2 regions of the Paenibacillus jiangxiensis genome follow, and region 1 is predicted to be linked to the other one. Evidence: predicted binding sites of a transcription regulator. Region 1 holds the regulator's gene; the other holds the start of a gene.
The links. Region 1 encodes NrdR, which represses ribonucleotide reductase genes. Its sites were predicted from a motif close to AACACNATATATNGTGTT; they were not measured.
Positions count from the first base shown of each region.

Region 2: a site for NrdR is predicted at 1,818-1,835, ahead of ACI1P2_RS25725 (anaerobic ribonucleoside triphosphate reductase). Genes of this name have one in related genera too.

Region 1 covers NZ_JBJURI010000005.1:89,411-93,833, reverse strand. Annotated here, with positions in the region: gene ACI1P2_RS06965 (discoidin domain-containing protein) at 1-1,594, opposite strand, end outside; gene ACI1P2_RS06960 (hypothetical protein) at 1,591-1,734, opposite strand; tRNA gene ACI1P2_RS06955 (tRNA-Ala) at 1,950-2,022, opposite strand; gene nrdR (transcriptional regulator NrdR) at 2,122-2,589, opposite strand; gene ACI1P2_RS06945 (alpha/beta-type small acid-soluble spore protein) at 2,697-2,924, shown strand; gene ACI1P2_RS06940 (lytic transglycosylase domain-containing protein) at 2,984-3,547, opposite strand; gene coaE (dephospho-CoA kinase) at 3,544-4,140, opposite strand; gene ytaF (sporulation membrane protein YtaF) at 4,159-4,423, opposite strand, start outside.
Region 2 covers NZ_JBJURI010000033.1:37,782-42,204, forward strand. Annotated here, with positions in the region: gene ACI1P2_RS25715 (spore germination protein) at 1-1,014, opposite strand, end outside; gene ACI1P2_RS25720 (RrF2 family transcriptional regulator) at 1,214-1,657, opposite strand; gene ACI1P2_RS25725 (anaerobic ribonucleoside triphosphate reductase) at 1,890-3,827, shown strand; gene nrdG (anaerobic ribonucleoside-triphosphate reductase activating protein) at 3,824-4,333, shown strand.

The DNA of each region.
Region 1 (4,423 bases):
AATCGTCACCGGTGCCTCGGGCATAGTTGTTGTCTATGACATTGTATGAGGAACCATTGGTCATATTGATGGCATCCGCAAATATGTTCTTAATGCGGTTATTTCTGAACGTATTGTGCGAAGAGTTGACACCCCAATACAAGCAGATAAAGTGCTCGGCCCAGACATTCTCTATCGTTACATTCTGCATGCCGTTGCCATCAATGAATTTCCCCGGTCCATCTACTCTGTACACATAATTGCCCCAGGCTGACAGATCTTTAATGACTGATCCATTGGCTGTCGAACCGATATTAAACCCAACATCCGTATTCGTTCGATTCTGCGGCGCAACCAGCTTGGTATGCCAAGGACCAGCGCCAATGATTTGCGTTGCGCGCCCGTATAGACTAATTTTTTTATTTAGCGTCCATTCGCCTGCAGGAATAAAGATTCCTTTCTTCGTTTTATCTTGTCTGAATTCATTCAAAGCCTGTTCGATTGATTTGGACTTTGAAACCTCTACATATTTGGTCGGGTCCGGGTTTTGAGCCGGAGGCGCCACATGTTCCGTTTCGATCATGTCTATGTAAATCCAGGGAACATCTCCCGCGTCTTTTTGAATTTTAATCTTGGTTCCGGCCGGGTATACTTTATCAAGCAGTAACTGGGAATCCTCATACAACCAGTAAGCTTTTTTTCCTTGGTTATCATATCCCAGCCGCCCAAGCGTCGTAGGCGTTGCATACACGTGAGAAAATTTGGATGTTACAGTAAAGTTGCGGATATCGGCACCATTCGCATAAATACTGATTGTTCCTGTGGTGTTTTCGGCAACAGCGTTACGGAATACAAACGCATTTGCTGGAGAAGTGAGTGTAAACTCCACATATTCTCCATTTGCATCCAGACGAACTGCTGAACGGCCCGATGCTTCACCTGCAAAGTCTCCAGGCGTAAAATTCTTTGCCAATACCGTTCCATTCGTTCGATTGGATGAAGACTCCGCTTCTAATACGGTAAATGGCATGTTAGCACCACGCCCGGAATTTTGTGTGATAGCAGGATTTGCGGTGGCTGTAGACGCCTCTGAGTCAGGAACATCAGTAGACGTACCGTAAACCTCCAACTCGGAAATTTGTGCGGCTGGCCAAGTGGTGTTAGCTGTTATGTTAACCCGTACATAGCGAGCACTAGTTGCGTTGAAGTCGACTGTAACGGCATTGCTGGCGGCCTGCTTAAATTTATAGTCTTTAGAGCTCACTAAGTCCGAGAAATCAGATCCATTTGTACTTCCTTGGATGGATAAGGTCTGTGTTCTAGTCTCCCAACCCGCAGGAAGCCTCAATATGGCGCGGTCAATACGGGTTGCTTTCCCGAGATCCACTTGAATCCATTGCGGGAGCTTATGATTTTTGCTTTCCCAGTAGCTATCCTGTTTACCGTCAACAGCATTGTCAGCCGTATATTCACCATTATTGCTGCTTGAAGTGGCGTGTTTTCCCAATGCCAGATTCGGTCTTTCCTTCGCTTGAACTACGGGTAAACCGAACGAGAAAACAACGGTCGTAAACAGCATCGTTAATATGCTTAACCAGGCTAATCGTTTCTTCATTTTAATCCTCCAAACTCAATTTTATCAAAGAAATCCCTTTGATCCGTTTCAGCCGCCTCGTCAAGTATAGCCTGCATGTCGTCACTTTCACCAGCAAATATCTTCTGAATTGCAGTGGTAATTGTTGCATAATAGCCCATGCCGCAAAGCCATTTCATACATGGACCACATCAAAAAACCTACCTTGTCAGTACGTTTACTTGGCGGCGGATTCACGACCGTTTTGCCCGGCCTTGTGGAATTTATGAGCAGATTTGATGAAGTTTATCAGGAACGAACCCGGGGGTTCGCTCCCTTCATGAGCCCATAAAAAAAAAGAAAACCTCACTCTGACGAGTGAAGCTTCCTTTTTTTATGGAGCCTAGGGGGATCGAACCCCTGACCTCATCGCTGCCAGCGATGCGCTCTCCCAGCTGAGCTAAGGCCCCAAATTCTTATTCAATTTGTCATCCGTTCGCGGCGACTTCTATATCATATAAAATTCAAGCGCTTCTGTCAATACTTTTTCACCGCCTGAGGCCGACGATTTATTCGTCGGCCGTGTCCTTGGAGAGCAATGTTTTCAGTTCCTTCATGAACATGTTGATGTCCTTGAATTGGCGGTATACTGAAGCAAAACGGACATAGGCCACTTCATCCACCGGGTACAGCTGCTCCATGACCAGCTCGCCGATATCGCGGCTTTCCACCTCGGCTGCTGCGGTGTTGCGCAGCGAATTTTCCACCTGAGAGACGATCCGTTCCAGATGCTCAACGGACACCGGCCGCTTCTCACAGGCCCGGATGAGCCCCCGCAATATTTTGTCACGGCTGAACTCCTCGCGGCTGCCGTCCTTCTTAATGACCATCAGCGGCGTTTCCTCCACCATTTCAAAGGTGGTAAACCGCCGGCTGCATTGCTCGCATTCACGGCGGCGCCGAATCGATTTATTTTCATTCGCTGGTCTTGAATCCAGCACTTTGGTGCCTGCATAACCGCAGAATGGACATTTCATAAAAACTCGCTCACTTCCTTTTACCAATAACTTCATTTTTAATAAGAGTCATAAAATCTGTCTTCCTGCACATAATACTTGTACCAACCCGGAGGAGGTGAACAGCAATGGGACAAGGTGGTAGCAATGGAAACTCCAACAACCTGGTAGTGAAACAAGCTTCCGGCGCGTTGGAACAGCTTAAATACGAGGTTGCTCAGGAACTTGGTATCTCTATTCCACAAGACGGTTACCAAGGTAACATGACTTCTTACGAAAACGGTTCGATCGGGGGTTTCATCACGAAACGCCTGGTGACAATCGCTGAGCAGCAACTGGCCGGTCAATTTCGTTAATTCTTAACCCCTTAAAACGGCGGGACAGGTCAAACGGCTTGTCCCGCCATTCCTATTCATTAAAACTGGCCGTATATTTTCGTGTACTGCCTGTAATAATGAATGACCCGCTGTACATAATGCCTTGTTTCCCCGAACGGGATCTGCTTAACCGTCTGTTCCCTGCCATCCCAAACCCCTTCCCGCATCCATTCTTTCACCTTGCCGGGGCCCGCGTTATATGCGGCGATCATTGCCACCGGATTGTTCTGGAATTGCTCCCCCAGACTGTGTACGTACCAGGTACCGAGCTTAATGTTCATATCAGGCTCGTCCCTTATCAGCTCAAGCGGAACCCGGGGAAAACCTGTTTTATCCATAATCCACTGCGCCGTATCCGGCATCAGCTGCATCAGGCCAAGCGCTCCCCTGCGTGATTCCTTGCTTGTCTCATAATTAGTCTCCACGCGGATAATGGAGGCAATGAGGAACGGATCGACTTCATACATTTGAGCATGTTCCCTGATTTCATCCTTGTAATGGATCGGATAAAACCAGGACATCCAATTCGAGCTTAGGAATAAAAAAAGCACAAAAGCTACAAACAAAACAAGCAGAACTCTTTTTTTACGCAAAATCCTCATGAAAATACCTTCCGCTCCAACAACTCATCCAATTGCCGCTCTGTATCAGCTACATCACGGCTGTTATCCACAACGATATCCGCAAGACGCTTCTTCTCCTCAATCGGCATCTGTGCGTCAAGTCTCTGTCTTGCTTGCTCTGGTGTCAGCCCGTCACGCTGCATCAGCCTCTTGAGCTGAACCTCCGCCGGAACATAGACGACCATAACCTTTTGAAACAGATTATCCAGCCTGGACTCATACAGCAGCGGAATATCCACGACGACGAGCTTGTCCGGAAACTCCGCCTCGTAAGCATTCATCCGCCGTATGATCTCCTGCCGAATGGCGGGATGGGTAATTTCATTCAAGGCTTGGCGCTCCGAAGGATTGGCGAATACAATCGCCCCAAGCCTCTTGCGATGCAGCGTTCCGTCCTCATTCAAAACCTCTTGTCCGAAATGACGGACAACAGCGTTCAGCACAGGATGCCCCGGAAGCATCACTTCCCGGGCAATGGCATCGGCATCGACCAGCAGCGCACCCCTGGCTGCCAGCAGCGCCGATACCGTGCTCTTCCCGGTGGCAATGCCCCCGGTCAAACCGATAATCATGTATTCACCCGCTTTCGGCTATAACAATTTCATCATACCCATAATAATTAGCAGTAATGCAGGCAGTACGCTGAATACCTTCATAAAGCGGAAGGCTGCCAAACGGAACCCTGCCTTCATGCCAGCGATCAAAAACAGCCCGCTGAATACCGCTATGGTTGCCGCTGTGGTCAGCGGAGTATATCCCAGCATGGCCGCCCCTAATCCCGCTCCGAAAGAATCAAGGGATAAGGCCATCCCAAGCCATATCGCTTCCTGGGCAGATATGCTTCCGGAACGGTCC
Region 2 (4,423 bases), on a different contig from region 1:
GGTTGTAAACGCGATATATATCGAGGGACCGAGAACCAGGATGATAAAGCAAACATACCGCAGCAGCCGGAGCGCTGTAGCCAAATCATACCGCTCTGCGTAATCGGCGGAGCTTTGAAAGAAATTGGCAAACACTGCAGGCATCATCAGAACAAAAGGCGAACCGTCGATGATAAGGCCAATCCTTCCCTCCAGCAGGTTGCTGGCCACAGTATCCGGACGCTCCGAATTATAAATGGTTGGAAAAGGAGTCAGCCTGCGATCCTGGACCAATTCCTCTACCATGCCTGATTCAAAGATGGCGTCGATATTAATGTCGTTCACCCGCCGTCTGACTTCATCGACCGTATTTTCATCCGCAATGGTTTTCATATACAGCAAGGCAACGTTCGTTAAAGTGGTTTCACCAATCTGGAGCACTTCCAGTGCAAGATCAGTGCTCTTAATCCGCCGCCGGATCAGAGCAACATTCGTGAACAGGGATTCGACAAAGGCGTCTTTGGGGCCTCTCACCACATTCTGCGTAGTAGGCTCGCTGACTGCCCTGCTCTCCCCCCCACGTGTGCTGCAGCCGATGACCCGCTCGCAGCCGTCCACGAAGATGAGCGTATCCCCGGACAGCAGCGCGGCCATCATGATCTTCCATTCCTGGTACCCCTTGATTTCCCCCACTGTCAAAGCCCGTTCCTGCAGCAGACGGAATATGCCCTCAGCTGTCGGTTCATTGGCGGTAGCTTCTCTTGCCGGCTCCCCTAGCAGCGAACGCATCACCAGATTGTTGACGGCGTCGGTATTCACCATGCTGTCCAGATAGGCAATGGCTGTCTTAACGGGGTGTTCAATTCCGGTATAAAATTTACGGACAATAAAGTCAGGGCTGCCCCCGGTCAGCTTCTGAAAATGCTCCAGGTTCGCTTCCAGGTCCCAGGTAAGCTTTTCATCGACCGGCTTGGGAGACGGTGGAGTACTGCCCCCGGTTCGTCGTATCGGTTTTTTCGAACGAAAGCGTATCATGGCGTTATCCCCTCCGGATTGGATATACCTGGAGTATGTACAATTTATGCTCAATTATGCTTTTTTCAGGAGTGAAAATAGAAAAAGCCGCGACCCCTGCAGCAGCAATGGATCACAGCTTTTTTTCAATCCTCGACCGGCAGCCGGCCTGGTCTGTTCATAATCATACTCCACGAATGGAACCTGCCCCACACAGCGATCAATCCTGTTCACAGCGGCTGGCAAGGGACGCCAGCGTATGAGCATCCCACAGCTCCAGCATCTGCTTCTCGGTTGCTTCAATAACTTCCGAGACGGCGGCAGCAACATCCGTACAAAATTCATTATGCTCCGGCTTGGGGAGAATCCCCGGACAGATGGGATCGCAAATTTCCACAGCCCGGTAAATATCAGCCAGGGTGACCTCATCAGGGGACCTGGCGAGCATGTAACCACCCTCTCTTCCTTCTCTGGCAGTAACGATTTCCGCTTGTACAAGCCGTGTCAGAACCCGTCTCACAAGCGTCACCTCGCTTCCGATGGCCCCTGCGATTTCCCCGCTTGATAGCAGCTTTCCGTCTTCTCTATTCAGATATAAGAGCGCCTGAACGGCTACGCCAAGCCACTTGGGCGTAGCCGTCCGCGCTTTTTTCTCCATAGTCACAATAATGGCACCCCTAAATGTAAAATCCGTTGTCTGCATTGTACGTGAAGACAGCTCCAAGTTCAAGGAAAACGCTTTCTAAAATACGGGCATTTACGACACTTGAAATTCCACGCTTTCATTTAACGACAAGCTTAATGTGATTAACATCACATAACCAAATACAATATATAGCTAAAATAAGGGAAATGTGATCTATATATTGTGAAATATGGAGGAACAAATGATGAATATGCTGTCAGACCCCAACGTCCATGCCATCGGTGATCGGGTGATCGGAGCGAGTGATCCCGACATTTTGCGCGAAAATGCCAATCTGAACGGAGAATCCTTCAGCGGCAAAATGAGCAGGCTGGGATCGGAATACGCCAAATGGTATGCCAGGGAATTCATTCTCCCAGGGGAGCTCAAGCAGGCGGTAGATCAGGGATACGTCTATGTCCACGATCTGGACCAGTATGCGCTTGGCACGACCAACTGTATCTTTATTCCCTTTAACAGGCTGCTGGAAAGAGGATTTAATACCGGCAACGGGTCGGTACGGACACCCCAGACCATCATGTCCGCCATGGCGCTTGTGGCCATCATTTTTCAGGCGCAGCAAAACAGCCAATTTGGCGGCGTGTCCGCCAATAAGATCGACTGGGACCTTGCCCCCTATGTAGCTCGTTCTTTCCGAAGACACTTTAGCAAGGGACAGCGGCTTTTCGCAGAGCCAGCCTCGCTTGACTATGAGCAAATACATATGGAAAGTGAAACGGCCCGGCAAGCATGCCCACGCTCCTACGCGTTCGCTATGGAAGAGACGGGAACAGAAACGCGCCAGGCGGCGGAGTCCCTCATACACAACCTGAATACGATGAGCAGCCGGGCCGGAGGTCAGATTCCTTTCACCTCGCTCAATTACGGCATGTGCACTTCACCCGAAGGAAGGCTTGTAGCACGCGCGCTGCTGGAAGCAACGATCAGCGGGCTGGGCGCGGGCGAGACGCCGGTGTTTCCGCAGCATATTTTCCAGTGCAAGCAGGGGATCAACCAAAAGCACGGCGATCCTAACTACGACTTGTTCCTGCTGGCCGTCGAATGCTCCAGCAAGCGCCTGTACCCGAACTTCGTCAACGTGGACGCTTCTTTTAATCTGCCGTATTACCGCGAAAACGACCCGGATACGATTATAGCCACCATGGGCTGCCGCACCCGCACCATCGGCGACCGGTTCGGCAGAAACCGCCAGAGCGGGAAAGGAAATCTGTCCTTCAATACGATTAACCTGCCACGCATCGGCATTGAGCACGGGATTTGCAGAGGGAGCCGCAATCACCCGGATATCAAGGGATTCTATGCCAAGCTGGAGAAGAGCATGAACATTGCCCTGGAGGGGCTGATCCACCGTTATCGCATTCAGGCACATCAGCCTGCGAAGGCCTCCGATTTCATGATGAGGGAGGATGTATGGGAAGGCGGAAGCCAGCTGTCGCCCGAGGAAGAGGTCGGCCGTCTGCTGAAGCACGGTACATTGGCGATCGGATTTATCGGGATGGCAGAATGCATGAAAGCGATGTACGGCAAGCATCACGGGGAGAGCGATGTCGTACACAGGGAAGCACAGCGGGTCATTGCCGCCATGCGCACCTTCTGTGACCGGATGAGCGAAACACATGACCTGAACATCACCTTGTTTGCGACACCTGCCGAGGGGCTGGCAGGCAAATTCACGAAGCTGGACGCCGCGGAATTTGGACAGATTGAAGGGGTTACGGACCGCGAATATTACACGAATTCCTTCCATATTCCCGTGTATTACAAGGTGGCGGCAGCACGCAAGATTGATCTCGAGGCGCCTTTCCATGCTTATTGCAATGCGGGCGCCATCTCCTATGTTGAACTGGACGGCAATGCCCGCAGCAACCCGGATGCGTTCCGGACCATCGTGCAGTACGCCTTGTCCCAGAATATTGGGTATTTCTCCATCAATCACCCGATTGACCGCTGTCCGGATTGCGGATATGAGGGCATCATTGGCAGCGAGTGCCCGCAATGCGGCACGGATGAGCGGGACACCCACTTTCAGCGGCTGCGCCGCGTCACAGGTTACCTGACCGGAGATTATACCGTCCGCTTTAATGCGGCCAAGCAGGCGGAGGTTCGGGACCGGGTGAAGCATCGTTGAATTGGTGCGGTTATATTCCCGAATCGCTGAATGAAGGAAGCGGCCTGCGTGCCGTCGTATTCATCAGCGGCTGCCGCCATGCCTGCCCCGGCTGCTTTAACCCCGCTTCCTGGAGCTTCCGCGCGGGGGATACCTTTACACGGGAGCTGCAGCAGGCCGTGATCCGCGAAGCGTCGGCCAATCCGCTGCTGGACGGGCTTACGCTGTGCGGCGGTGATCCCTTCTTCTCGGCGGTGGAATGCATCCCGTTCGTACAGGCCTACAGAGCCGCCTGCCCCGCCCATACGGTCTGGGCGTACACAGGCTTTACGTTCGGAGCGCTGATCCAGGACTCGTCCATGCTTGAGCTTGCCAGACTGTGCGACGTCATCGTGGACGGTCCCTTTATCGCAGAAGAGAAGGACGTCTCCCTCCCCTTCCGGGGAAGCCGTAACCAGAGGCTTGTCGATGTTCCCAGGAGCCTGGCGGCCGGCCGGGTGATCGATTGGCAGCTGGCGCCTCTATAGCTTGGACTGCAGCTTGGTCTGCTTGCTGGTCTGTATCTTCCTGCTGCGAATACCATGCAAAGATTAGGCATAAAGCCAATGAACTTGTAC